Polyangium mundeleinium: one gene and its partner. The protein of the gene in region 1 interacts with the protein of each later gene in a pairwise test. Links are inferred from orthologs where the notes say so. Each region holds a gene or a part of one and is shown on either strand. Other genes may lie near its edges.

Evidence for each region.
Region 2: the proteins of POL67_RS34825 (region 1) and lpdA interact in binary tests that used the Escherichia coli proteins (3 or more experiments, as listed by UniProt). The link is inferred for Polyangium mundeleinium from one-to-one orthologs.

Annotation. Positions count from the first base shown.
Region 1 is NZ_JAQNDO010000001.1:8,797,469-8,811,767, reverse strand. Bases 3,509-6,554 are described here. They hold POL67_RS34825 (ATP-dependent helicase), read left to right. Parts: upstream 3,509-3,886; coding sequence 3,887-6,223; downstream 6,224-6,554. Other genes in these bases: POL67_RS34820 (PAS domain-containing protein), read left to right, coding at 6,376-6,554; POL67_RS34830 (D-alanine--D-alanine ligase family protein), read right to left, coding at 3,509-3,615. Also shown: POL67_RS34840 (serine/threonine-protein kinase), read right to left, coding at 1-1,047; POL67_RS34835 (hypothetical protein), read right to left, coding at 1,116-1,415; more of POL67_RS34830, read right to left, coding at 1,501-3,508; more of POL67_RS34820, read left to right, coding at 6,555-7,197; gpmA (2,3-diphosphoglycerate-dependent phosphoglycerate mutase), read right to left, coding at 7,205-7,951; purU (formyltetrahydrofolate deformylase), read left to right, coding at 8,116-9,012; POL67_RS34805 (MGH1-like glycoside hydrolase domain-containing protein), read right to left, coding at 9,381-12,140; POL67_RS34800 (MFS transporter), read left to right, coding at 12,212-13,582; POL67_RS34795 (hypothetical protein), read right to left, coding at 13,667-13,888; POL67_RS34790 (chymotrypsin family serine protease), read right to left, coding at 13,914-14,299. UniProt on the Escherichia coli protein: A helicase with DNA-dependent ATPase activity. Unwinds DNA duplexes with 3'-5' polarity. Translocates on single-stranded DNA with 3'-5' polarity. Initiates unwinding more efficiently from a nicked substrate than double-stranded DNA.
Region 2 is NZ_JAQNDO010000001.1:1,638,886-1,653,133, reverse strand. What follows is about bases 5,108-8,102. They hold lpdA (dihydrolipoyl dehydrogenase), read right to left. Parts: upstream 7,313-8,102; coding sequence 5,903-7,312; downstream 5,108-5,902. Other genes in these bases: POL67_RS06835 (thiamine pyrophosphate-dependent dehydrogenase E1 component subunit alpha), read right to left, coding at 7,451-8,102; POL67_RS06845 (hypothetical protein), read right to left, coding at 5,279-5,788; POL67_RS06850 (hypothetical protein), read left to right, coding at 5,108-5,275. Outside these bases: POL67_RS06870 (class I SAM-dependent methyltransferase), read right to left, coding at 1-602; POL67_RS06865 (cellulase family glycosylhydrolase), read right to left, coding at 690-2,153; POL67_RS06860 (hypothetical protein), read left to right, coding at 2,177-2,701; POL67_RS06855 (vWA domain-containing protein), read right to left, coding at 2,728-4,215; more of POL67_RS06850, read left to right, coding at 4,298-5,107; more of POL67_RS06835, read right to left, coding at 8,103-8,635; POL67_RS06830 (hypothetical protein), read right to left, coding at 8,678-9,484; POL67_RS06825 (hypothetical protein), read right to left, coding at 9,584-10,783; POL67_RS06820 (DUF4149 domain-containing protein), read right to left, coding at 10,919-11,533; POL67_RS06815 (tocopherol cyclase family protein), read right to left, coding at 11,530-12,561; POL67_RS06810 (HEAT repeat domain-containing protein), read right to left, coding at 12,558-13,589; POL67_RS06805 (hypothetical protein), read right to left, coding at 13,650-14,248. UniProt on the Escherichia coli protein: Lipoamide dehydrogenase is a component of the glycine cleavage system as well as of the alpha-ketoacid dehydrogenase complexes.

The DNA of each region.
Region 1 (14,299 bases):
GAGCAGCACCGGCAGCACCGCGAGCGCGATCGTGAGCGCGCGCCGCGAGCTCGGGTTCGCGGCTCCGCTCGACCAGGCCGTGTTTCGCCCCGTGGGTTCCGGCCGGCCCGATTGCACCATCGAGCCGAGCGGCACGGTGGCTGCGCCTCCGCCCTGGCTGCGCAAGAGCACGAGCGAGAGCCCCTCGGCGAGCTCGCGCGCGGACTGGAACCGGTCCTTCGGCTCGCGTTGCGCGGCGCGCGCGAACCACGCGTCGAAGCCGAGCGGCACGTTCCGCGCGACCTGGGACGGCACGGGCAAGGGCGCCGAGCAGATCCGCATGAAGAGCTCGCCGAGCGTGCTGCCCGAGAACGCCCGCACGCCCGTCACGCACTCGAACGCTATCATCGCGAGCTGCCAGAGATCCGAGCGGGAATCGATGTCCTTGCCGAGCACCTGCTCCGGGCTCATGTACGCGGGCGTCCCGAGCACCGTGCCCGCGTGTGTCTTCAGGTGCGGATCGTGGCCGCCGTCGGCCGTCTTCGCGATGCCGAAGTCGAGGATCTTCACGACCTCGCGGCCCTCCTCGACGGAGAGGAAGACGTTCTCCGGCTTGAGATCGCGATGCACGATGCCCTGCTTGTGCGCCTTCTCCAGGCCGCGCGCGATCTCGCGAAAGAGCCGCACCGCGTCCGACGCGGGCAGGACGTGCGTGCGCGCGAGCCGCTTCGCCAGGCTCTCGCCTTCGAGCAGCTCCATCACGATGTACGCGACGTGCCCCTGCGCGCCGTGATCCATCGTCTGGACCACGTTCTCGTTCTTGAGCCTCGCCGCCGCGCGCGCCTCGTGGAGGAACCGCGCCATCGTCTCCTGCGGGTTCTGCGCCGACGCGAGATCGACGAGCTTCACCGCCACGGTCGTGCCGAGCGACGTGTGCTCGGCGCGCCAGACTTGCCCCATGCCGCCGGCCCCGATGGGCGTGGTGAGGCGATACTTGCCCCCGATGATCGAGCCCGGCGCCCAGGGGCTCGGCCTCACGCTCTGCAGCTCGGGTTCAGCGGGTCTCACGGCGGAGACCAAAGTCTAAACCACGACACGTGGATTCGGGAAACACCCCGTGCGTGGTTCCGACCGATCTAACGTGGCCCGCGGCTCATCCGCATCGGCACCTGGGCCGCCGGACCCTGCGGCGGCAGCGCCCTCCGCACCTCGATCGAGCGCGTCTCGTCGTACTCCGGCTCGCCATCGACGGAGAGCGAGGGCCAATCGGGAAAATAGGTCCCCGGCGGGATCACCACGGCATACGTGGGCGGCTCGGGCACGAGCGGCGCCTCGGCCGCGCGTCGCACGGCGCCGCGCCCGCAGCCCACGGCCGACACGGCGAGGCCCCACGCGAGCGCGAGCAGGGAGAACCGAGAGCAGGCCGAAGATCCCATGCCCACGCACCACGCAAGGCGCGGGCCGGGGCGGTGTGCAGGACGTGCGCGACTGAATCCCGGCCAGTCGGGACGGACGTATCGATCAGGACCCGTTGGGCTTCACGGGGCCCGTGCTCGCCGTGAGGAGCGGGGGCAGCCCGTGCGCCGGGGTCGGGGTCGCGACGGACGCCAGAGGCGGCGCGGTTGCGGCGCGCTCGCCGCGGAACCGCTTGATGCAGCCGGCGAGGATCTCGCCGATGAGCGTCCGGAAGTCCATGCTCGCGACCTTCCCGATGACGCAGAGATCGCTGAAATCCGGGGTGAGCCCGGGCAGCGGGTTGCACTCGATCACGTACACCGTGCCGTCCTTCGCCATGCGCAGGTCGATCCGCGCGACGTCGCGGCAGTGCAGCGCGAGGAACGTGTCGCGCGTGATCTTCTCGATTCGTTTGAGCTCCGCCGAGCTGAGGTTCGCCGGGCACTCGAAGCGCACGCGCGTCGTGCCCATCTGCTTCTCCTCGAAGCCGTAGACCGGGTGCTCGGGCGGATCGACGAAGACCACCTCCATCGGCGGCAAGACCCGCGGGCGGCGATCGCCGAGCAGGCCCACCGTGAACTCGCGGCCGTCGATGTACTCCTCGACGAGCGCCGGCTGCCCGTACCGCTCGACCATGAGCTTCGCCGCCGCGCGCGCGCTCGCCTCGTCCGGCACCACGGACGCGCCGGTGATCCCCTTCGACGTGCCCTCCGCGTTCGGCTTGACGATCACCGGGTAGCGGAAGGGCTTGAGCTTCTCGCGGCCCGTCGTGAGCACCTGCCACTCGGGCGTTTCGATTCGCGAGGCGCGCAGGATCTGCTTCGTCAGGCCCTTGTCGAGGCAGAGCGAGAGCGTCGTCGGATCACTGCCGCTGTAGGGGATGCCGAGCAGCTCCAGCATCGCGGGCACCTGCGCCTCGCGGCCGCGGCCGCGCACGCCCTCGGCGATGTTGAAGACCACGTCGGGCTGCGCGGCGAGCAGCCGGTGCGGCAGATCCGGCTTCGCTTCGAGCGGGATCACCGTGTGGCCGAAGCTCTCGATTGCGTTCGAGATCGCCTCGATCGTCTGCGGCGAGTCGAACTCCGCCTCCGCGTCGCCGCCGTCGCGCTTCATGTTGAACGTGAAGCCCACGCGCAGCGTGGTCTTTTTCGCGCGGCGATGCGGCGCGCCGTCGACGAACTGCGACATCCCCCGGCGTTTGCACGAGCTGCGCACGATCGACCGGATCACGCCGTCGAAGTCGAAGCCGCCCTTCTTCGCCGCGACGAACATCGCCGCGTTCGGATCGAGCGAGGGCAGCGCGTCGACCTCGAGGAAGTGGATGTCGTAGCCCGTCTGCGGCGACCCCGGGGCCACGCGGAACTCGCAGCGGCCGAGGTCCTTGAGATCGAGCGCCCGCACGATCCTGCGCGTCAGCGTCTGGAGACGATCGAGCACCGCCACCGGCAGCTCCGCCACGCGCGACGTCACGTGCTCGGGCCGCACGTTCTTCAGGTGGAAATCGTAGACGTTGTAAAGGTTGGAGTACCGAGGATCGATCACGTACTCGACCGGATCGAGGACCCCGTCGACGCCGAGGCCCTCGACGAACGCGCACGACACGTCCACGCCGCGCAGGAAGCGCTCGACGAGCAGGCCTGCGGGGTACCGCGCGAGCTGTCGATCGACGACCTCGGCGAGCTCGTGCCCGTCCTCGCAGACGCTGAAATCGCCTGAGATGCCCTTCGAGGAGCCCTCGAAGTTCGGCTTCACGATCACCGGGAACGTGACGTCGTCGAGCGCGCCGCTCTCGATCGCCACGCGCGTCACGAGCCGCGCGCGCGGCGTCGGCACGCCGAAGCCCGCGAGCGTGCGCTTCGTGAGCGCCTTGTCGAGCGTGAGGCAGAGCGTGTACGCGTCCGAGCCCGTGTACGGAAAGCCGAGCTCGTCGAAGAGCGCGGGGTAAAACGCCTCGCGCGTCTTGCCCTTGTGCCCCTCGGCCATGTTGAACACGAGATCCGGGGAGATCGATTCGAGCCGCGCGATGACACGCGAGGCGGGGCCGGAGACTTCGACGCGCTCGACCTCGTGGCCTGCGCGCACGAGAGCCCCTTCGATCGCGTCGATGGTTGCTGGGCTGTCGAACTCCGCCTCCTCGGGGGAGCCCGTGATTTTGAGATTGTAGGTGAGCGCGATGCGCATCGGTTTGGAAAGGAGGGTGCCGAAGGAGAGGGAGGATGTCGCGCGTTTTTCGCGCGAAAATGCAGCTAGGCGAGCGTCTCATGCGGGCGGACGGACGCTGCGTCAAGCTTCGAGAGCGCCGAACGGGTTCGGCGCTCTGCGAGATCGCGAAGTGAGCTCGCCTCGGGGGGTGAATCGTCCGGGCTTTGCCCGGACGGGAGGGGGACGCGAGGCGTCCCCCTCGGGACGAAGAGCCTCCCATCGCGAGGGGGCACGTGCTACGGCCCCCTCCGTGACGGATCTGGTGGCCTTTCCTCCGCCGGCTTTCCCCGAACCGGCGGACGAGCTCAACGAGCCCCAGGCGCGGGCCGTGGCCCACGCCGAGGGCCCGCTCGTCGTGTTTGCGGGCGCGGGCAGCGGCAAGACGCGCGTCATCACGTACCGCATTGCGAACCTGCTCGCCGGGCACCGCGTGCCCCCCTACCGCGTGCTCGCCGTGACGTTCACGAACAAGGCGGCCGGCGAGATGCGCCGCCGCATCGCGAGCCTCGCGGGCGACGAAATCGCCAAAGAGCTCTGGATCGGCACCTTCCACGCGACGTGCGCGCGCCTGCTTCGCCGCTTCCACGACGCGGCCGGCCTCGAGCGCAACTTTGTCATCTACGACGACTCCGACCAGCGCGCGGTCGTCGCGCGGGTCTTGAAGGAGCTCTCGCTCGACGACAAGCGTTACCCGCCGCGGCAGGTCCTCTCGCGCATCCACAAGGAGAAGCAGGAGGGCCGCGGCCCCGACGCCTTCGAGCCGCAGGGCTTCTTCGACGACGCGATCCTCAAGGTCTACGAGGGCTACGAGCGGTACCTCCGCAAGGCGAACGCCGTCGACTTCGACGACCTCATCCTCTCGGTCCTCCGCATCGCCGAGGATCCGAAGAGCCTCGCCGGCGACGATCTCCGCGCGCGTTTCCGCCACGTCCTCGTCGACGAGTTCCAGGACGTGAACCAGGTCCAGTACCGCCTCGTGCGCGCGCTCGCCGCGAGCCGCAACCTCTGCGTCGTCGGCGACGACGATCAGAGCATCTATCGCTGGCGTGGCGCCGACGTCCGCATCGTCCGGAACTTCCGGCGCGACTTCCCCGACGCCGCCATCGTCAAGCTGGAGCAGAACTACAGGTCCACGGGCAACGTCGTCCGGGCCGCGCTCGGCGTGATCAAGCCGGCCAAGGATCGCGAGCCGAAGGAGCTCTGGACCGCGCGCGACCCCGGCGAGCCCGTCGTCGTCGTGGCCGCGCAGAACGAGCACGACGAGGCCGCCTGGGTGGCCGAGCGTGTCCGCGAGGCCCAGGCGCGTGGCGTCCCGCTCGGCGAGGTCGCGATCTTCTACCGCGTGCACGCCCAGTCGCGCGTGCTCGAAGAGGTCCTCCGCGCCGAGCGCATTCCCTACCAGATCGTCGGCGGCATGCGCTTCTTCGAGCGCGCCGAGGTGAAGGACCTGCTCTCGTACCTGCGTATCCTCGACAACCCGAAGAGCGACGTCGACCTCGAGCGCATCATCAACGTCCCCGCGCGCAAGATCGGCGGCGCCACGCTCGACAGGCTCACGCAGGTCGCGAACGCGCTCGACGTGCCGCTCTACGAGGCGATCCTTCCCCTCACGGATCGCGGCGGCCTCGGCACGGCCGCGAAGAAGAGCTTGCTCGCGTTCCGTGATCTCATCGAAAGCCTGCGTGAAAAGGCCGCCTCCGCGCCGCCGAGCGACCTCGCGCGCGAGGTCCTCGAACGCACGGGCTACGCGCGCATGCTCGACGAGGACGACAGCGCCGAGAGCGACGCGCGCAAGCAGAACCTCCAGGAGCTCGTGGGCTCCATCCTCGATTACGAGGCCGAGGCCGCGGCGGCGGGGCAGGTCGGCGCGCTCTCCGGCTACCTCGAGCGTGTCACGCTTTCGAGCGACATCGACGCGCTCGAAGACGCGCCGCGTGTCTCCATGATGACCGTGCACGCGGCCAAGGGCCTCGAGTTCGACACGGTCTTCATCACGGGCATGGAGGACGAGATCTTCCCCTTCAAGGGCCCGGATCCCAAGCGCAACGAGGACATCGAAGAGGAGCGCCGCCTCGCGTACGTCGCCGTCACGCGCGCCCGCGAGCGGCTCTTCGTCACGCACACGGCGCGTCGCATGATCTTCGGCAACACCCGCTTCGGCGTGCCGAGCCGCTTCATTGCCGACTTCCCGACGTCGTCCGTGAAAGGCCTCATGACGGCCGCGGCGTCGAGCGAGCGCTCCTTTCGCGACGGCTACCGCGACGGGCACCGCGACGAACCCGCGCGCCCGCGCGGGCCGTGGTCGCATCCCATGGAGCGCGGCGGCGACGCGCCCGCGCGCTCGTTCTCCTCGCGCTCCACGTCCACACCCACGCCCGCGCGCGCCCCTGGGGAGCGGTACATCGAGCGCGAGCCGGCCGAGGCCTCCGGCGAGGGCGGCCTCGCGCGCGGAGCGCGTGTCATGCACGAGAAGTTCGGCGTCGGCGCCATCATCGACGTCGACCCCGGCGACGACCCGATTGCCACCGTCAAGTTCTCCGGCTGGGGCGTGAAGCGAATCAAAGCACGATTCCTCCGCACCGAGTGACCTCCGTCACGGTCAACGCAGGGCCCTGACGCGTTACCTTTCGTAACGCATTGCAATGCTCCGTCCCTATCCTTGCTTGCGCTCGCGAGAAGGCGACGACGTGGTGTACGGTGGAACCGTCGCGCCACTGTTTTCCAGCGAGGGAGGCAACGATGAGCACCGAGATCAGCCTGCTCCAAGAGCTCGTCGACGGAATGCCGGATCCGATGTTTTTCAAGGACCGGCAGCACCGGTGGATTGCATTCAATCGTGCATTTTGCGAGCTCCTCGGCCGGCCTCCGGAGGAAATCCGCGGCCGGAGCGATCCGGATTTTTTCCCGCCCGATCAGGTCGACGTGTTCTGGAAGCACGACGACATGGTCTTCGAGACGGGCAGGCCTGATCTCAACGAGGAGAAGATCTCGCTCGGCGATGGCCAGCTCAAGATCCTCTGGACACGCAAGGTGCCGATTCGCGACGCGTCGCAGGCCGTGGTGGGGCTTTATGGGCTCATCATGGATATCACCGACCAGATGGAGCACGCCCGCCAGACCGATCTCTTCGAAGCCGAGGCGACGCGGCAACAGGCGATCATCGAGGCGCAGGAGCGCGTCATCGATGGCCTCGTCGTGCCGGTGCTCGAAATATGGGAGGGCATTTTGCTATTGCCGCTCGTCGGCGCGCTCTCGCAGGGGCGAGCGGGGCACGCCATCGAGAGCGTCCTCGCCTCCGTCAGCCAGCGCGGCACGGAGACGGTGCTCATCGACATCACGGGCGCGGGTTTGCCCGACGCGGCCGGGGCCGAGCTGCTCGTCCGCGCGGTGCGCGCCCTCGCCTTGCTCGGCTGCCGCACGATCCTCGTCGGCATCAGCGCGGAATCGGCCCGCACGTTCGTCGAGGGAGGTCTGGATCTCGGCGCAATGACGACCTGCGCCACCCTGAAACAAGGATTGTCCCGGGCGCTCGCATTGCGACGGGGATCGCCGCGGCGTTGAGAGCGGTTTATTGCGCTTTGATCTGATTCGCGACGGCCTGGGCCTTCGCCTTCGCCGCCTCCTCGTCGCCGAGGTATCGGCGCGAGATCGGCTTCAGATCCTTGTCGAGCTCATACAGCAGCGGCACCCCCGTCGGGATGTTGAGCTCGACGATCTCCGAATCCGAGATCCCGTCGAGGTGCTTCACCAGCGCGCGCAAGCTGTTCCCGTGCGCCGCGATGATCACGCGTTTGCCGCTCCGGATCGCCGGCGCGATATCGGACTCCCAGAACGGCAGGAACCGCGCCACCGTATCCTTGAGCGATTCGCTCGCCGGGATCTCCTCCTTGCGGAGCAAGGCATATCGCGGATCCTTCCCGGGCCAGCGCGGGTCGTCCTCGCTCATCGCCGGCGGCGGCGTGTCGTAGCTCCGGCGCCAGACCTTCACCTGCGCCTCGCCGTGTTTGGCCACCGTCTCGGCCTTGTCGAGCCCTTGCAGCGCCCCGTACATCCGCTCGTTCACCCGCCAGCTCTCGGTGACGGGGATCCACATCCGATCAAGCTCCTCCAGCACGATCCACAGCGTCTTGATGGCGCGCTTGAGCACCGACGAGTACGCCACGTCGAACGTGAGCCCCTCGGCCGCGATCATCTGCGCGGCGCCGCGCGCCTCCTCGACGCCCTTTTCGCTGAGCGGCACGTCGACCCAACCAGTGAAGCGGTTTTCCTTGTTCCACTGGCTCTCGCCATGGCGGAGGAGGACGAGCTTGTGCATCGCGTTCTTCCCTTTCAGAGAGCTGCATCCGGCCCCACAACGAGGCCGCTCGGGGGCATGGCGCGCCCTCCGTCCGGCGTCAAGCATCTCGTCCCGAGGCGAACGCCGCGCCGCGTCGATCCCGCTCGCCTTCGGGCCATCGTTCGACTATCGGAGGCGACCCGATGAGCTCCACCGTCCACGCCACGTTCCTCGTCGCCGCGCCCGATCAGCCCGGCCTCGTCGCGCGCCTCGCCGGCTTCTTCTACACCGCTGGCCTCAACATCATCGACGCCGGCAACCACACCGACGTCCACGTCGAGGGCGGCCCGCGGTTCTTCATGCGGATGGTCGTCGACGTCTCGGGCCTCTCCGCCCCCGCCGCAAGCGCAGCCCTCGGCGGCTCCTCGACCCGCGCCGCCCTCGAGCGAGCCTTCGGCGACCTCGCCCAAACCCTCTCAGCCACCTGGTCCGTCCGCTACGGTGACCAGATCCAGCGCGTCGCCATTCTGGTCACGAAGGACCCCGCCTGTCTCTACGACCTCGTCCTCCGGCAGCGCTCCGGCGAATTGCCGTGCGAGATCCCGCTGGTCCTTTCGAACCACCCGACCCTCGAGCCCGTCGCCGAGAGTTTCCGCATTCCGTTCTTTTGCCTGCCCGTGACGGCCGACACGAAACGCGAGCAAGAAAAGCGAATCCTGGAGCTCTGCCGGCGTCACCACGTGGATCTCGTCGTGCTCGCCCGCTACATGCAGGTGCTGACCGAGGACTTCCTGAACGACGCGCCGCCCGTCATCAACATCCACCACGGCTTCCTGCCCGCATTCCAGGGCGCCAAGCCCTACCATCAGGCCCACGCGCGCGGCGTGAAGATGATCGGAGCCACCGCCCATTACGCGACGAAGGACCTCGATCAAGGCCCGATCATCGAGCAAGACGTCGCACGCGTGACGCACGCCATGGGCCCCGACGAAATGGCCCGCACCGGCCGCGACGTCGAGCGCGTCGTACTCTCCCGCGCCGTCCGCGCGCACCTCGAACGAAGGGTCATCGTCGAGGGACGGCGGACGATCGTGCTCTGACGGCGTAGCCGCCGGGGTTTCACCCCGGGCCCGACCAGGGGTTGTCCACCCCTGGACCCGGACCAGCGCAAGCGCTGGACTCGGGGTCGATGAACTGCGCGATGCGCAGTTCATCGAACAGCCGCTGGCAAGACCGGCGACGATCCTGCCAACCAAGGCCGCAGCGCTGCGGGTTCAACTGGCAACGCACACGTCGCCGGCTTGAGAGCCACCTCCATGGTCTTGCCACCGGCCCGTGGGAAGAACTGCGCACCGCGCAGTTCTTCCATTTCGGTCCAGGCCGTGCCTGGTTCGGGTCGAGGGGCGAACAGCCCCCGCGGGGTCCGGGGCAGCGCCCCGGCGCAGCGAGGGGGAAGGGGAGGTGAGGCTCAAGGCGTGCCGATCGCGAGCACCTTCAGCTCCGAGATGTTCACCTTGTTGAAGCGCCCGCTCTGGCCGCCCATGCCGTTGTACGAGGCGAAATGGGCGAACTCGCTCATGTTGCCTGACCCGGCGTCCTCCCGGATCACGATCGAATAGGTCTTTCCAGTCACGAGGTCGACTGGCACGAAGTTCGAATCGCGCCAGTCGTCCCATGTCGCGAGGTGCGGCATCGTGAGCTGCCCGCTGCCCACGAGTGTCGCGCCGTCCCACACCTCGATCGCCTTCACCCCGCAGGTGATCCCCGTCGTGTAATCGCCGGCCCCGTTGCCCGCCGTCACCTGGAGCAGATGCCGCCCTGACTGCTTCGCGGTCACGTTCGCCACCGTGATTGTATGCCCGGGATCGCCCCAGTTCTCGTAATGCCAGCGGCCGTGGTTGAAGACGAGCGTGCCGCCCGTCGCTGAAAAGCTCTGCTGCGCGCCGAACGACTGGATCCGCGCATTGCTCGGCCCCCAGTAACACCAGGGCCGCGCGCGCTGCGATGCGTTGCCCGACGTCTTGAAGACCGCCTCCACCGTGTAGCAATACGTCTTCGTCGCGTGCTCCGTGCTCCCCGGATCCACGTACGACGCCGTGCCTCCGGGCAGATCCTGCGCGATCCGTGTCCCATCACGATAGACGTTGAGCGTCACGTCGTTCGCGTTCTCCGCCACGGAGAAATTGAGCTGCACCCGATCGTTCGTGAGCCCGACGCTCGTGATCGACGGCGTGTGCGGGCCGAACACGTTCTTGTAATCGGCGATCTCCGCGTCCCCGAGCGCGGTGATCCCCTTCGTCGACGCCGCGCCTGCGCCGAGCTCGATCTCGAACACGCTGTCCTGCCCGAGCGTTGCCGCGTCGACGAAGCCTGTCCCCACGTCCTGCCCGTCGAGCCGCGCTGCCGTCACGTCGAGCACGCCATTGTCGCCCGACGCCGCCGGGAGTTTTACCTTCACCGAGATCCGCTTCCCCTTGTACCGAATGCCCGACAGCGTGATTTCATCCATGCCGGACAGCAGCGTATTCCGCAGCCCTCGCGTGATCTTCGGCGCGAACCGGAGCCCCGTCTGCGTCGCTTCGAGCCCGAAGATCACGTCGTGCACGACCCCGACGAACCCGGCCACGCTCCAGAGCTGCCTTTGCGAATTGACCACCGGCCCGCTCGTCGGCCCTTCTTCCTTCCAGTTCGCCCCGGTCACGGCCTCGAAGTTCTCCATGTTGGAGAGGTTCAGCGCCGCGCCGCGCATGAGCGAGCGCACTGCGTTGTCGATTGCGTCCGCATTGCCCGCCTTGGCGGCGGCCTTCGCCCAGAATGCCGTCACGAACGGCCAGATCGCGCGGTTGTGATAGATCCGCGTCCCCTGCTGCTGCGGCCAGATCACGGGCGGGCCCTTCGGCAGGTGCGGATACCGCGCCACGATCTCCTCTGCCTCGGCCTTCGTCGCCACGTCGAACAGCACCGCGAACGCCGAGCCCAGGAGATCGTATTGCAGCGTCGGCGCCGGATCGAGATACGTCGTGACGAACGTCGAATACATCTGCCGCTCCGGCAAGAACAGCCGCGCCCGGATCGCGTCCCGCAGCGCCGTCGCCCATCCCGCGTATTTCTGGCTCGCCCCTGCGTCCCCCTTCTCCTCCGCGAGCTTCGCGGCCACGTCGAGCATCACGAGGTGCCCGATGTTCGTCCCGAGCGCCTTGCTCATCCCGATCTGCGCCGTATCCGTCGCGACCCACCCGGGATAGGTCTGCTCGCGCCAGTCGAGGAACGATTGCTCGCCGCGATAGAGCCCGTCCGCCTTGTCCCACACCACGAGCCGATCCCGCTCGGCCGTATTCGTGATCGCCTCGTACGCGAGGTCCCGGAATGCCGTCCGCTCCGCCCCGCCGAGGTGCTTCAGGAGCTCGAATGCGCCCATCGCCCACACCACGCGATCCGAGGAGATCGGATAACTCCCGCCCGTCCCCGTATCCTGCACGATCTCGCGCTTCGTCCCGTCGCGCCGCTGGCTCGTCTTGAACTCCATCGAGTTTCGCGCCCGCGTCGGATCGAGCAGCGAGAGCCCGAGCGCCACCGAATACGACGTATCCCGCGTCCAGACGTATTTCCAGAGCCTCCCCGTCTCGAAGCATCCGCCTTGCGGGCAGGGGAGGGGATTGCCGCCGTTGAACGCATAATCGCTGATCGCCGAGACCGAGCACTCGCGCGCCTCCTCGACGGCCAGCGCATACAGCGCGTCGAGCATGTCGTGCCCCGTCCGCAGCACGGGTTGTCCGGGCGCCTCCGTGATCGTCCGCGGATTCGCCGGGTTGTTGTCGCGCAGCGGCCCCGTGGTCGAGAGCACGTACGTCCGCGCGCAGCTCGCCGCGTTCTGCACGACGACCGTCGCCTGGTTCGGCGCGTCGTACCACGTGCCCGTCCCCGACGCCGGCGTCCCCGTGGGCGGCAAGCATTCGGCGCTGCCGCCGCCGCTGCCCCCGCTCCCGCCCGCGCCCCCGCCGCCGCTCCCGCTCGTGCTGCCGCCGCCGCTGCCGCCGCCGCTCCCGCCGATGCCGCCGCTCCCGCTCACGCTGCTGCTCGCGCTGCCGCCGCCGGATCCGGGCCCTGCGCCTGCCCCGAGGCTCGTGCCCGAGGGAGTACCGCCCAATTCATCCCCTCCGCATCCGAGGGCCGCGAGCGCGGCGAAGGAGACGAAGCACGAGCCCAGGGTGTTGCGAAGCACGTTCATGATGAGAAAACACGTCGCGTTTTCGCCCCGCTTGTCAAGCCCGAAGCGATTTGCGGTATCGTCCCCAACCCATGACCGCCCTTGCCGCCGTCCCCCGGGCCAGGCTCTCGTTTTGGAACAAGCTCGTCTACGTCGCGGGGAACGCGGGGAACGTGATCGGCTACCAGCTCGTCACGACCTACGTCCTCCGGCTCTACGCGCCGCCCGACGACAAAGGCACGGCGCTGATCCCCGCGTTCCTCGCCGGCGCGATCCCGACCTACCTCCTGCTCAACCTCATCGCGCGGGGCTTCGATACCTTCTGGGACCCGATCGTCGCGAACTGGTCCGATCGCAGCAAGCACCGCCTCGGCCGCCGCCGCGCCTTCATGATCGCGGGCGTCTTTCCCCTCGCGCTCACGGCGGGCCTCATCTTTTTCCCGCCCACGGCGGCCGCGTCGCTCCTCAACGTCGTCTGGCTCGGCGCCATGCTCACGGCCTATTACGCGATGTTCTCGGTCTACGTCGCGCCGTACCTCGCGCTCCTGCCCGAGATCGCGCCTGACAAGCAGGAAAACACCTCGCTCTCGACCCTGCTCGCGGCCGCGGCCCTCCTCGGCGCGCTCGGCGTCATGGTCGTCGCCCCGGCCCTTTTCCTCGGCAAAGGTGGCAATGACCGCGTCGAGCTCCAGACCATGGCCGGAGCCCTCGCCCTGCTCTCGTTCGTCCTGATGCTCCTGCCCGTCGTGTTCCTCGACGAACGGCGCCTCGCGATCCGCGCGGAGGTGTCCAGCGCCGAGGCGAGCCACCTCGGCCTCCTGGATTCGCTGCGCGCCACCTTCGCGGACCACGCCTTTTTGACCTATGTCCTCGGGTACACGCTGTATTTCTTTGCGTTCAACATGATCTCGACGGGCGTGCCCTTTTACGTCGAGGTGCTCATGGGCCGCCCGCTCGCGGAGGTGGGCAAGCTCCTCGGCCCCATGTTCGGCGTCGCCGCCCTCGCGTTTCCTTTGCTCGGCGGCCTGACGCGGCGTTTCTCCAAAAAAGGCACGATGATCGCCTCGGCGCTCGTTTTCGGCGGATTGATGACCCTCCTTCCGTGGGTCCACGACGTCCGGATCGGGATGGTCATCTTCGGGCTCGCCGGTGTCCCGGTCGCGATCTTCATGGCCATCCCGAATGCCATTCTCGCGGACGTGTGCGAGGCGTCCACGCGGCGCACGGGCCAGCGCCGCGAGGCCATGTTCTTCGGGGCGCAGGGATTTTTGCAGAAGATCTCGCTCGGCGTCTCGACGGGCGTCTTTCAGTGGGTGAAAGACGCCCTCGGCAGCTCCGCGGAAAAGCCCCTCGGCGTGCAGGTCACAGGCCCGCTCGCGACAGCGCTTCTCGTCCTCGCGGCCCTCGCCTTCGCGCGATATCCGGAGGCGAGGGTCACGAAGGAGATGGAAGGCGCGGGATGAGCGAAGATGTCCCGCGTGACGGGAGGAAATGTGCGTCCGTGGCGCAATCCCGAAATGTGTAAGAAACAGATTCTCTGTTCGCGGTCATCTCGGCAGGATCTCGCCGACGACCTCGATGTGTACGGGGACGCCCTCGACCTCGCCTGGCAAAGCCGTGGAGACCTCCTCTGTCAGCGCTGCGACGTTCACGCGCAGGCAATGATCATCACCTTGCACGCCGATCCCCACCCCACGAAGCCATTCGGGACGTCCGAGCTGTGCTCGGAGCGCGGCCTTGGCCTTGGCTGCTTGCTCCAGAGAGATCATTCCGCACCTTAGCACGTTTGCGCGCTCAAACGATGAGCTGGGCACTGAAACGCCGGAGAACCTGACCGAGCTGGTTCGCATAGGTGAACCCATGACCGGAGGCTCCGCCCGTATCCGAACCGGCAAAAAGAAGTCCAACGCCCGCGCCTGACGCGTTGAAGATCAAAGAACCCGAGTCCCCGCCCCTGCTGAACGGGCCACCGTCACCTTCGATCTCGATCTGATCGTCGAAAAAAATGACACGGTTGCCATACCGCACGCGCACATCGTCGACCGCGATTGCCCGAACGCTGCCCTTGGTGAAACCGGTCGTCCGCCCGATCTTGAAGACTTCCATGTTCGGGGAGGCTGGCCCGACGCCCGTCAGCGTGCGATTGCCGTACCGGCACTCGAATTTGACATTCGGCAAGA
Region 2 (14,248 bases), 7.2 Mb from region 1 along the record:
GCGACGAAATCCGCGCTCCCATCCGGGATCGAGAGCTTCGTGGCGTCCGAGTGGGTGGCGACGAGGCGCCCGCGAAGGCCGGGGACGAACCTGCGCCTGCACGTCTCAATGGCGGCATTTTGCATGTCGACAGCCTCGTAGGTGCAGTCCGGCAGCACGTTGTGGCAGACGTGGTGCGCGCCGGCACCGGTGCCGCAGCCCATCTCGATGACGTGAACGCGACCGTTGCGCGCCTTGACGTACTCCTGGATCTCGTTGAACTGATAGAGACCCGTGTACGCAATCCGACCAAACCGCTGCGGATCGGAGGCCAGGATCGGGCACTTTCCCCAGGCCTCGGGCCACGCGTAGCCCCAGGTGTTGAACGTGAATTCGTACGACTCGCCCGTGTCGCCCTCGACGATGCCGACGGAGCGGTAGAGCGAGTAGAGGAGCGAATAAATGGACTGCTTGGTGTAGTCGTCCTCCGCGACGTGCCCGTTCGTGGTCGAGACCTTGGTGCCCGGTTCGACGAACCCGCTCAGGACCCACGCACCCAAGATGAGCTGAAGCTGCGGCGCGGTGTACGTTTTCGTCGGATCGAGTCGAGTGAAAATATCCACGTGAGGTCTCCCTTCGGCTATCGGCGCGCACCCTACAAGGACTCGCCTGGAAATTCTACCAGGACGGAGGGTAAGGAACGCCCCACATCAGCGAGGGAGGACCGAGACCTCGACGCGCGTGGCGCCAGCGGAAGGGCGCACGAGCAAGAGGCCCGGGTGCGTGGCGTCGACGCAGCCGTTCGAGAGCTCGACGCGGTAGCCCTCAGGATAATTTCGCTCCGGGACGATGATTTCCGTGACACCGTTTTCGGTGGGCACGTCGTACGCGAGAGCAAACCTGCGGGCTGCGGTGTCGTAACGGAACGAGGGCGCCTCGCCGGCGACGGCGCGGGGATAGGGGCGCGCGACGACGGAGGTGATCGCGGTGGCTTCCTGGCCCTCGTCGTCGATGAGGGAGAGGTCCTCGGCGTTCCAGGTCTCCTTCGAATCGCTGTACTCCCAGTAGGTGAAATGGAGGGCATTGTCGTCCATGGCGTCGTAGACGGCCGTGACGAACTCGCCGGCGGTCTCGAGGTCCCGCGGGACGCCCGATTCGCCGATGAGGACAGGCATGTTCCATTCACGGCCCTTGTCAGCCCATTTCGAGAGGTACGTGGCCGCATTCGAGGGGGACGGGGTGCCGCCGAAGAGGGCGATGGAGTCGTACCAGTGCGGGGCAAAGACGAGGCCTTCGCCCTCGGGTTTGTCGAGGTACGTGGCGGCGCCGATCGCGTCGGTGCCGGTGGCGTCGAAGAAGACGAGCGCCGTGGGGTCCTTCGCGCGAAGGAGGGCAGCCATTTCAGTGTAGAAAGGCGTGAGGACGGTTTGCTCCCACGTCTTCAGGTCGGCGGTGCCCTGGTGCGGCTCGTTGATGGGCTCGTAGCCGAGGACGCCGGGGCGCGTCGCGTGGCGGGCCGCGATGCGCTCCCATAACGCGCGAAACGCGGTGCGGGCGCCGTGTTCGTCGGTCCAGAATTTGTCGAACGCGGCCTGGACGTCTTCATCCTGGGAGTAACGGACGAACCAATCGGGGCAATCGTGGTGGGGCTCGGGCGTGGGAAACGGAAGGGTCCAGCCGGGAAAACCGTCGCCGCAATAGACGTCGGAATAAATGTCCTGGTGGAAGTCGACGATGGTCCAGATGCGGCGCTCCCAGGCGCCGTCGAGGAGGGCGTCGTAACGCGCGAGGAAGGTCTCGTCATCCGTGCCCGGCGTAGGCTCGACCGCGGCCCATACGAACGGGACGCGGAGCGCGGAGACACCCCACTCGGCGGCGCGATCGAGGTAGCGATCGAGCGATTCCTGGAAGCCGGCCTCGGTGGACGCGAAATCGAAGGGGACAAAGGGCGCGAATTTGCTGCGGCCGCCCGCATTGACGCCGCGGAGGAAGACGATGCGGCCAAGGGCGTCACGAAGGACGGTGCCGTCAGGCGCGAGGCGATGGTCCGGGGGCGCAGGGAGCGCGATTTCGCAGCGCGGGGCGTCAGGGAGCGCAGCAGGTTCGTCCGTGGAGCCACACGCGACGAGGGGGAGCGAAACGGAAAGGGCGAGGAGGAGGCGGAAACGTTGCACGCGGCGGATGGTAGCGGCGGAGGGTGGGCGCTGTCACGGTGCGTGATGGGCAGAAGCGCGAGGGCTCTGCTAAGCTCGCGGGCGTGATGCGTCTGCTCGGCTCGATCGCGGCGGTCCTGCTCCTCTCGGCCTGCAATGGCGGCACGCAGCCGCCCGATTCCCCCCAGGCGTCGGGCAGCACGACGACGGAGACAGCGCCAAGCGCAACGACGCCGAGCCCGACGACGACGGTCTTCGTGCCACAAGAGCCGACGGTGACCCCGCCCGGAGGCGTGGTGCCCACGGCGAATCCAGAGAACCCGGCGAACCCGGCGCCGACGGCAAACCCGACGAACGGGGAGGCGTCGACGCAGCCAGGAGCGTCGTGTGGGGGAAGGACATGCGGGGCGGGCGAGAGTTGCGCGTCGTATTACGGGGTCGCCGGGCCGCGCGGGCCGATGTTCCACGAGTGCGTGGTGCGATGCCGGCGCGGCGCGCCCAACGGCGGTTGCCCGGCCGGGCAGCGGTGCACGACGATCTCCGATGGTCCGGGCGAGGTTTGTCGCTGAATACCATTCCAGCGAGGTAAGACCGGTCAATCCTCGATCGCGCCGAGGAGCGTGCGCAGGACCTCGGCCTGCGTGCTGAGCGCGGGGTCGTGGCTCGTGCGGGAGAGGGACGCGAGCGAGTCGGCCTGGAGGGTGACGACAGGGCGGAGGCCGCCGAGGGTGTCGAAGCGGCTGCCCTGGAAGATGCGGCCGAGGCGCCGGACCATGGCGAGCGCCGAGGCATACGCGATGACGTCGCCGTGGCGGGCGCTGGCGATGCGCTCGACGTCGTCGTCGTACCGAGCGTCGATGGTGCGCGAGGCCGTGTGCCAGGTGCCCGTGGCCGCGTCGCGGTACCGCGCCGAGACGGTGATCTCGCAGGGTTCGCCCGGCACCCACACGGGCATGGCGATCCGCGCGATCTCGGTGCGCGCCTCGCCCGCGTAGAGGTCGCCGATCAGGAGGCGGTCGTGGTCGATCGAGAGCGCGGCGAGCCCGCCCGAGACCTCGAGGACGCGGACCGGCGCAGGGACGGAGTGAACCGTGAGCTCGACGTCTTCGAGCACGACCTCCCCCGGCGGAGGGACGATCCGCGCGACCGCATCCTCGCGATCGGCAAAGGAGCCACCGGCGAAGACGTCGTCGCCGAAGGGCGCGAGGTGCGCGACGTCGAGGCGATCCGGCGTGCCGACCGCGGAGACGTGGACGTCGGCGCGGCGCAAGGAGGCGAGCTCGTTCGCGAGCCGGAGGCCGGCCTGCGCGACGCCGATGCCGTCGCTGAGGACGAGGACTTGCCCCGCGGAAGGGGGCGTCGTGGCCTCGGCGAGTTTCACCCCGACGAACCCTCGCGCGAGGGCGAGGGCGCCTGCGAGGTCACGCGTGTTCGCGACCGCAGCGCCGCCGCGCGGGCGTTCGAGGACACGCGTGATCGCGCCGTCGAGCAAGGTGCGATGCGAGCCGGGCAAGGCAGGGACGACGACACGCGGGCCGGAGGCGTCGATGATGGCGACGCGATCCCGATCGCCGAGGTCGTCGAGGGCGATGCGGGCGAGCGGCGCGGTGTTCGGGTTGCGGCCGTCGAGCACGATGGCGAGGCGGCGCGGCGCGCGGACGGAGGGTTTGGCGGCGGGGAAGGCGTCGACCGGGGCGATGGCGTCGATGCGGAGGAGGACCTCGCCGCCCCAACTCGGGACGAGGGTGTCGCTCGACCGAACGACGACGGCGAGGCCACGCCCTTGGAGCGCGACGGGGCTCGAGGTCTTGCGCCAGATGCCGTCCTTGGGGACGAGGAAGCCGGTGGGCGGAGTCCAGGGATCGTTCGGGCTGCGGCGAACGACGGGCTTGGGCAGGTCCGTGGAGTCCATGAACTCGACGCCGTTCGCGGTGATGACCGAGGCGCCGCGACGGCCGCCCGAAGGCGCAAAAACGACCTGCCCATCGCGGGTGAGCGCCGGCGGCGCGCACGCAGACAAACCCGCCGCGGCGATCGCCACGAAGGCACCCAGGAACCGGCTCGCTCGCCCGCCCGTGCTCATCAGGGTGCCCGTAGGATACGCCAATCCACCCGGAAAGGGGCGATCGACCGTGTCGTGACCGCGATGACGCGGGCGTCCGTTCATGGCAAAGCTCGGCGCGATGGAGAAGGCGACGGCGGGATTCAGGATCGGCGCAGACGAAAACGGCCTCGGGCCTCGGCTCGGGCCGATGCTGGTCACGGCGGTGATGGCGCAGGTGACGGAGGAGGGCGCGGCGATCGTGGGGCGAAAGCCGCGCGGTGGTCTGGCCGAGCGGCTCGGGGACTCGAAGGCGATGGTGGCCTACGGGGACGTGGGGCTCGCGGAAGCCTGGGCACGCGCGCTGGTGGAGCGAGGCGGGGGGCGCGCGGCAGCGGCGCGGACGCCGGACGAGCTCGCGCATGCGATCGCGAGCGAGGATCGCGCGGAGCTTCGCGCGGCGTGTCCGCCGCACGTGGAAGCGCAGTGCTGGGGCGCGGAGGCGGAGGCGTTCACGGCGCCCGCGGAGCTCGTGCGGACGATCCACGGGGATCTCGATCGGCTGGAGAAGAAGGGGGTGACGATCGTGGCGGTGCGGAGCGAGGTGCTCTGCGCGAAGCGGCTGAACGAGGGGATCGCGGCGGGGAAAAATCGGTTCGTGATGGATCTGCACGCGATGGAGCGGCTGATCCTGTCGATGCGGAAGGACGCGGGGCAGGACGTGCAGGCGGTCTGCGGGAAGGTGGGCGGGTTCGGGAAGTACGGCTCCGCGTTCGGTCCGCTCGGAGGGCGGATGCACATGGTGCTGGAGGAGACGCGGGCGAGGAGCGCGTACATGTTCCCCGGGCTCGGCGAGATCGCGTTCGTGCGGGATGGGGACGCGACGGATCTCCTGGTCGCGCTGGCGTCGATGGTGGGCAAGTGGATGCGCGAGATCCTGATGGGGAGGATCGTGCGGCATTACCAGGCGATCGTGCCGGATCTGCGCGGGGCGAGCGGGTACCACGATCCAGTGACGGCGGCCTTCGTGGAGGCAACGCGCGTCACGCGGAAGAAGCAGCAGGTGCCGGAGGAGTGCTTCGAGCGGAGGGGGGCGGAGTGACGATCAGGAGAGAGCGGCAGCCGCATCGGGCGCAGTGACGGCCGCGCGGAGCCAGGTGCGGAGGACGGCGGGGTCGCTGCACGGATCGATCCGCGTCTCGTGGTCCGGGCCGAGGGGGAGGCCACGCGCAGAGAAGACGTCCCTTACGGAGGCGCGGAGCGCGCGGAGCTCGCCTTCGTCGCGGCCCTCTTCCTTCACGGCGTCGAGACTCTCGAAGCCCTCGCGCTGAAGGAGGTTCTGGAGCGTCGCGTGGTGCGCGGCGTCGCGATCGTAAAGCGCTTCGACGGGGACCGGGTTCTTCAGGATGTTCGGCGCCGTGAGCAGCTCGCCCGGCAGCAACGTGCGTACACGCGCGCCAGGCTCGTAGACTTTCACCCTGCGTGGACCGAAGAGCCGCACGACCCAGATGAGTTTCGTGCCGGCTTCGAGCAGCTCGGCGACCTTCGCCTGAAGCTCGTCCTCATCCTGGCCCGTATCGGCATACTCGACGGCGAGGGGAGGCGCGCCCTTCACCCAGCCGGGCGCGCCCGGAATGTCGCCGACAGCGATATCCGGGGCGCGCAGGAAGCCCGGAAGATGGGCTTTTGTCGGACGGGTGGTTTGGAGGGACGAACCCAGGAGGCTCGCTCAGCGGTTCACGATGTGGACCGCAGCGCCCATCGCGTGCGCGGCGGCTTCCATGAACGCCTCGCCGAGCGTCGGGTGCGGGTGGATCGTGAGCGCGATGTCCTCGGCGAACGCGGCCATCTCGAGCGCGAGCGCGCCTTCGCTGATCATCGTGCTCGCCTCGGGGCCGACGATGTGCACGCCGAGCACCTGCTTCGTCTTCTTGTCGGTCACGACCTTCACGAAGCCGTCGGTCTCCATCATCGCCATCGCCTTGCCCAGCGCCGCGAACGGGAACTTGCCGACCGAGACCTCGATGCCCTTCGCCTGCGCTTCCTCGGCCGTCAGGCCCGCGGTCGCGATCTCCGGGTCCGTGAAGATCGCGCCCGGGATGCACGCCCAGTCCTTCGCCGCCTTGTGGCCCGCGATGACCTCCGCGATGACCTCGCCCTCCTTCGACGCCTTGTGCGCGAGCATGGGCGGGCCCGAGACGTCGCCGATCGAGTAGATCGTCGGGACGTTCGTCCGGCCGAACTCGTCCGAAGGCACGAACCCGCGCTTGTCGATGTTCACGCCCACGTTCTCGAGGCCGAGCCCGCGCGAGTTCGGGCGCATGCCGACCGCGACGAGGACCACGTCCGTGACGACCGTCTCGGGCTTGCCCTCGACGTCGAGCTTCACCGCGACCGAGCCGTCGGCCTGCTTCTCGTAGCCCATGGCCTTGGCGTTCTTGTAGATCTTGCCGCCGCGCTTCTGGATGCGGCGCTCGACCACCTTCACGCAATCCTGATCGACGCCCGTGAGCAGCGTGGGCATCGCCTCGACGACCACGAGCTCGGCGCCGAACGCCTGGTAGACCATGCCGAGCTCGAGCCCGATCACGCCGCCGCCGATGACGAGCAGCCGCTTCGGGACCTCGCGCAGGCTCACGGCCTCCTTCGCGCCGATGATCTGCTTGCCGTCGAACTTGAAGCTCGGGATCTCGATGGTCGTCGAGCCCGTCGCCAGGACGATGCCCTTCGTCGCCTCGATCGTCTCGACCGAGCCGTCCGCCTTCTTCACCTCGATGCGGTTCGGCGAGACGATCGTCGCCGTACCCGCCATGAGGTCGGCGCCGTTCGACTTGAGCAGGCCTCGCACGCCGCCCGTGAGGCGCTTGACGATGCCTTCCTTCCAGTCCTGCATCGCGTTCGGGTCGTGCTCGACCGAGCCGAGCTTGATGCCCATCGTCGCCATCGACGAGTGCGCCTTCTCGTAGGTGTGCGCCGCGTTGATGAGCGCCTTCGACGGGATGCAGCCCCAGTTGAGGCACACACCGCCCACCTCTTCCTTCTCGATGCACAGCGTCTTCTGCTTGAGCTGGCCGAGCCGAATCGCGCAGACGTAGCCGCCGGGTCCGCTGCCGATGACGATCGCGTCGTAGGTCTTCATCCGATTCTCCAAGGTGGAACGCGGGCCGACAGCCCCTTTTGGGCGCGGATTACCATGTCGAGGGAAAGGTGGGGTCGGAAAAAGCGGTAGACCAGAGGCCAGGCGGGTTTGGGGGGGTTCTCGGACCCCCCATCGTTGCTAGTGCCCGCCGCCGCCGTCGTGCGAGCCCGGGTGGGGGCGGTTCGCCAGGACCTCGGCGCGTTGCTCGGCGAGGTGCCACGGCAGCTCCGCATACACGTCGTCGAAGAGCGTCTCGCGCGCAGGCGGGCCGAGCGCCTCGACCTCCTGGATCGCCGCGCTGATCTCGGCCATGAGCCCGTCCTCGAGCGCCGCCTCCTCCGCCTCGTCGAGCAAGCCCCGGTGGACGAGGTGACGGCGCAGGCGCACGATCGGGTCGCGCTGCGCCCACGTGTCGACCTCCTCCTGCGAGCGATACCGCGTGGGATCGTCGCTCGAAGAGTGCGCGCCCATGCGGTAGGTCACGGACTCGATGAACGTGGGCCCGCCGCCGGCGCGCGCGCGGGCGACAGCGTCGCTGACGACACGGTAGACCGCGAGCACGTCGTTTCCATCGACGCGCACCGAGGGGACGCCGTACGCGCGGCCCTTCACTGCGAACGTGGGCGACGCCGTCTGTTTCCCCGCGGGGACGCTGATCGCCCAGTGGTTGTTTTGACAAACCAGGACGCAGGGGACCTTGAAGACGCCCGCGAAGTTCAGGGCGTTGTGGAAGTCGGGCTCGCTCGTGCCGCCGTCGCCGACGAAGCCGAGGACGACGCTGCGGTCCTTGCGCATCTTCGCGGCCCAGGCAGCGCCGACGGCGTGCGGGAGCTGCGTGGCCATGCAGCTCGACCACGCGACCTGGTTCACGGCGCGGCCGCTCATGTGCGAGGGCATCTGCCGGCCCTTGAGCACGTCGCCCGCGTTGCCGAAGTACTGCGCGATGTAGCTCTTGAGCGGGAAGCCTCGCACGAGCATGATCGCGCTCTCGCGCAGGGCCGGGAACACCCAGTCTTCACGCTCGAGCACGAGGCCCGTCGCGATCGGCGTCGCCTCCTGGCCGCGACACTCGCCGGCGAAGTGGATGCGGCCCTGGCGCTGCAGGAGCATCATGCGCGTGTCGATGAGGCGGACGCGCTTCATCTCGCGGTAGGCGCGGAGGAGCACGTGCGGGGACAGGCCGGGGTCGGTCGCGGGATCGGCGCTGCCGTCGTCGCGGAGCACGCGGAGGAGCCCGAGATCCGGGGCCTCGGCGGCGCGGGGAGCCGGCGTCGCGGACGCCTCCATCGCGGCCCCGTGCGCCTCAACGTCGTGGTCGTGCATGCGGGCGAACCTAGCGCGAATCCGCCCGGGTGTAGAGGGGCTTCAGGGGCGGCAGACGCCGTAGAGCGGCGTGTCGGGGGTGCAGGTCTGGCCCGCGGGACAGCCGCCCTTGCCCGGCTCGAGGTCCTGCCAGCCCATGTTCAGGCAGCTATACCGGCAGACCGAGTCGCAGCGCTGGGCCTCGCTGCAGTCGTTGATGGCGTCGCACGGCTCCCCCTCAGCGGCGAACTTCCCCGACGGCGGGACACAAAGCGCAAGCTCGTCCTCGAGCACGGTCAGGCGGCATTCGGTGTCCTCGTCGCACTCCTTCCCGTCGAAGAGCGTGCAGGAGGGGGCGAAGTTGCAGGTCCAGATCCGCTTCGAGCCGTAGTTGAGACGGACGCTGCACTTGGCGCTGCCGCAGAAGAACGCGGGCTCGCTCTGGCAGCAGACGGGCGTACAATAGCCAAAGACGCAATAGAGGCCGGCCGCGCACTCGCCGAAGGACGCGGTGCACCTCGCGCCGACCCCCTTCACGCCGCCGCCGCCCTCGCAGACCGTGCCCGTGCCGAGCGAGTTCGGCCGGCACGTCTCGTTCGCGCCCTCGCAGTCCTGCGCGAGCAGGTTGCAATCCGACTGGGTGACGTCGCCAAAGTCCGTGCACATGGGGAGCGCTCCCCCGGTGCCCGACGACGAGGTCGTCATGCCCCCGTCGCCGCCCATGCCGCCAACGCCGCCAACGCCGCCCGTGCCGCCAACGCCGCCCGTCCCCGCGGAGCCGCCCGGAGGGGTTTCGGTGCCCGGACAACCGAGGAGGAGCCCGGCCGAGAGCAAGACGAGGACGAGAGAAGCCAAGCGGATCGGCGACATGGCGCGACGATACCATGAGCGGCGTCGAGGCTTCGAAAAGGAAGAAGCCGCAGCGATCCCGCCGCGGCCTCTTCGAGATGCATCAGCGTCTGCGAGGGCTCAGGGCATGCCGCCCATGCCACCGGCGCCACCGGCACCACCAGCGCCGCCCATGCCACCGGCGCCGCCCATGCCACCGGCGCCGCCCATGCCACCGGCGCCGCCCATGCCGCCGGCGCCACCCATGCCACCACCGCCGCCAGAGCCGCTATCGGGCGCCAGCGTGCCGAGCGGGTACTTCGACTCGAGGCAGTACGAACCTTCCTTCGTCTCGGTGCAGGTCGTGCCCGCGATCTGCGCGCAGTCGGCCTGGCCATTCGGGCACTCGAGCGAGAAGAAGCAGAAGCCCGTGCCGCCAATGGTGCGGCACCAGAGGCCCGGCGCCGCGCAATCGTCCTGCTGGTCGCAAGCGTTCGAGCAGAAGCCGTAATCCCCGGCGCCCGAGCAAAGCTCGCCCTGGGGGCAGTTCGGCACGGCAGGCGGGATCAGGCAAAGGCCCTCCTCGAGTCCGCCGCACTCTCCCTGGATCGGATCCCCGCCGAGCACGCAGTAGCCGGAGCAGAAGCCCTTGCCGCCGGGGAGGCCGCCGACGCAGAGGCCCGTGCTGCATTCGGCGCCCATCGGATCACAGATTTCGCCGAGCTGCTTGCCAGGAACCTCCTCGCCGATGCACACGCCGGGCGTGAGCTGGCAGTAGCGGTTGTCGCCGCACGCGAGATCGTTGCTGCACGTGGGCAGACAGATGTCGCCGTCGGAGCGGCGCTGGCAGCGAAGGTCCTCGCGGCCGTGGCACTTGAACGGATCGAGATCGGCGAACGGGTTGAAGCCCCCGCTGAAGCCAGGTCCGATCTCGCAGCCGAGCACGCAGCGCCCCTCGGTCGCGCTGTTGTCCGGGCCCTTGTAGCAAATGCTGCCGACGCCCGGACAGTCGCCGCTCTTCGCGCAGGGCTTGCTGCAATACCCATTCTGCGGGCCGCCCAGGAAGACCGGGTCGTCCGTGCCCGCCACGATGCAGGTCCCGGGGGCACAGTCGGAGTCGGCCGTGCAAGCCTCGCCGAGCCAGTCGCCCGAATCGACCGTGCCGCCCGTGCCGCCCGTGCCGCCAACGCCGCCGACGCCGCCCGCGCCGCCAACACCACCCGCGCCGCCGGTGCCGCCTGGGCCGGTGTTGCTATCGTCGCCGCAGCCCGTGCTGTTGACCGCGAGCCCGAGGCTCAATCCAAGGGTCGTCAGGACCCACCATGCGCTCTTCAATTTCATCGGCCGCCTCCACGCGAACGAAAAGAAAGACCAGGCCACCCGCGTGACGGGCAGCAAACCTCGCCTTCCGGAAGGCGGAATCATACCTTCTGCGTCGCGCGAGGGCCAGCCGCTCGGCCCTTCGGGAAGGGCGCGTCAGTCGTCGCGAGGGCCAGGCGGCAAGGGCGCGACCGCCTCTTCGTCGTCTTCCTCGTCGTCCGGTTTCCGCGGCTGGATGGTGAAGACGCTGAGCACGACGAGGCCGAAAGCCATCCCCATGCCGATCTTCCCGAAGAGCTCCGCGCGCTTGTGGACAGCTTCGAGGACCTGGCCCTGCGGCGTGTCGTCGCGCTGCACGTTTTGCCTGTGCAGCTCGTTGATGCGCGGCGAGAGCGAGAGGGCGACGTAGGCCGCGGAGACGGCCATGAAGAGCGTGCACGAGCGGCGCAGGCGCGAGAGGATCGTGCGGCCGCGGCGACGCGCGGCGAGCGTGCGCGTGACCTCGGCAGCGAGCACCGCGAGCGCCGCGCCGAGGCCCACCACGTCGAAGCGCGCGAAGACCGCGCCCATCACGTCGCCCGCGATCGGCCGGGGGAGCATGCCGAAGACGATGGGCGCCGCGCCGGCGCCGAGAGCGATCATGCCGCCGATGTACACGCCACCGGCGAGGACGGCGACGAGGGCCGCGACGCGGTCGACGACGGCGAGGAGACGGTCCCGCTTTTCCTGCGGATCGGGGGCCAGATCGGCCTCGGTGAAGGTGTCGTTCATACGTGCATCCTCACGCCGTGGTCGGCGTCGCGCGTGCCGATCTCGAGCGCGGCGGCGTGGCTCTTCACGACGACGGGCGGCCGGCCCGACGCCTCGAAGCGCACATGCGCGCGCGCGAGCTTGCTGTTCAAGCAGTACGTCATGGGGCCGTCCGGGTTCGGATAGTAGAGGCCGACCATGTCGTCCGTCTCCGCCTCGAACGAGCCCTCGATACGCGCGGCGCGGCTCTCGGCGGAGAAGCTGTAGCGACGCAGCCCGACGTCACCGTGCGCGCGGGCGATCTCGAGCGGGCCGTTCCACGTGTACGTCACGCCGCGGAAACGCGCGCAGACGAGCGTGACGAGCGGCGTGAGCACGGGGCCCACGCGAACGCGGCCGGAGAGCGCTTCCACGACGAGTTCCGCTTCGCTCTCCCACGTGTTGACATGGCACCAGGCATAAAGATCGGCGTGCCCGCGGCCCCAGTTGTGCCCCTGCATGCCGCGCCAGTTCGAAAGGTCCCAGCGCTCGCCATCGACCTCGACCTCGCCGGAGAACACGAGGTCCGGGTACGGCGTGAGCGTCTTCGATTTGGGAAATTTGCCGCGGTACATCGAGGCGTGCGGGAACGGAACGAACGGGCTCGCCTCGCCCTCGAAGCGAAGGTCCCAGCGAATCGCGTGCTCCCGCCGCGCGATGCGACCGTGGGTCTCGCCGGGCCGGATGCGCATGCGCTCCTCGGAAGCGCCGCCGGCCACGGGGAGGCTCCACGCAACGTCGAGGCCCTCCTTGCCGAAGAGCGCGTCCGCGAAGGGGAGCACGTGCTTGACGGCGACGTGTTTGCTCTGCCCGCCGCGGCGATCGAACGCGACCGCCCAGCCCTCGGCGAGAGCGCGGCCAGGCTCGCGCGCGGAGGCGAAGATCGTGGCCTTGATCCAGAGCGCGCGATCACCCGCAGGGTCGTTCGCTTTGAGGAAGTAGCTCTCGACGTGATCGGCGCCGGCCGCGGGATCGAAGCGGACGGCGTTCGGCTCTCTCGGTTCGTTCATGCCGGTTCGTCCTCCGCGAGCGCGAGGAGGGCCTCGCTCACGGCGTGCGGGTCGGCCCGCGAGGGATCCCCTTCCATCGCCGCGAGGATCGTGCGGGCCGAGCGGATGCGCGCGCGCCCCACGGCGGCGACCGCGAGCGTGCGCTTGTTGCGATCCCACGAGCCGAGCTCGCTGACGATCTCGCGCGTGGCGCGCGCGTGGCCCATGCTCGCCAGCGCGACGCGCGCGTGCCAGGAAAAACGGTCGCGGCCCAAGCCGAACGCGCCGCCGAACGCGCGCCGCTCGAGCCCCACGCGCGCCTCTTCCAGGCCGAGTGCTCCTGCGAGCTCGATCGCGGCCGCCTCGTCCTCGGCGTCCTCCGTCTTGATCGAACCGTTCACCACCGACGCGAGCACCTTCGCCCCTGCCTGATCCCCGGCGCGGCCGAGGACCACGGCCGCGGCGACGCGCACCGTGGGGGAGCTGTGATCGACGAGCGCGCGCGCTCTTGCGACGAGGATCGGATCGACCACGTGGGCGCCCTCCTCGCCGCCGATCTCCTCGGCCATGCGGAGCGCGATGTGGCAGACGAGCGGGTCCGCATCACGCGTGCGGGCGGCGAGCGCCTCCACGACGGACGCGCGATCCGTGCAAACGCGGGCGTACGCGATGACGGCCTGGAACCGCACCTCTGCGCGGGCGTCTTCGAGCGCGCGGGCGAGCCTTTGGGCCGCGCGGCAATCGCCGATCTCGCCGAGTGCGGTGAGGGCCATCTGCCGCACGTGGACGTCGTCGTCTTCGATGGCGACGAGCAGGGCGGGCAGCGCTTCGTTCGCGCCCACGTCGGCGAGCCCGAGCGCGGCGGCCGAGCGGACGGGCGCGGCTTCGTCGGAGAGCGCGCGTTCGAGGGCGCGCACGACCTGGCTGCGTGCCTCCTCGGCGTGGCGGACGAGGTCACGCACGGCATCCTCGCGCACGGCGGCTTTGGACGAGCCCACGTCGCGGAGGGCGGCGTCGAGGGTACGGGGAAGCGCGGGCGCCCGAAACATGCGCGCCGAGGCTAGCACGGCGGGTGCCGGTTCACTTCCCGCGGATCGTCCGGAAAGACCTCAGGGACCGCCGCCAGCGCCGCCAGCGCCGCCAGCGCCACCGGCTCCGCCTGCACCCCCGGCGCCTCCAGCTCCGCCTGCACCACCCGCTCCGCCTGCACCACCCGCTCCACCGGCACCTCCGGCTCCGCCCGCGCCTCCGGCTCCGCCTGCGCCTCCGGCCCCCGTGGGGACCCAGGGCGGCGGCGGTGCGGGCGCCTCGGAGGGCAGGCAGATCTGCGGAATCTCGATCGACACCGGCGGCGGCGGGATCTTCACCACGCAGATGCGCTCGGCGATCGGCTCGAAGTCGATGACCCGCGCGGCGCGCTCGGACGGACGGGCGCACTCGTAGCCGTCGCGGCAGTCGCCGTTGTCCTCGCAGCCGGCCATGCAGAACGTCCGCCCGAAGCGGCCCCAGGTCGCGTCGTCCGCGGGGCCACAGGCGGGATCGAGCTCCGCCGAGAACGCGACGCAGACCCCGTCGCCTTCCGGGCATTTGTCGGGCTCGCACCCGAAGAGCGTGCAATAGCCGCCGGGCTGGGTGCTGTCGCAGAGGCGGTCACCCGTCTGCGAGCAATCGAGCGAGTTGGTGCAGTCGTCCCCGATCTTCGGCGTGC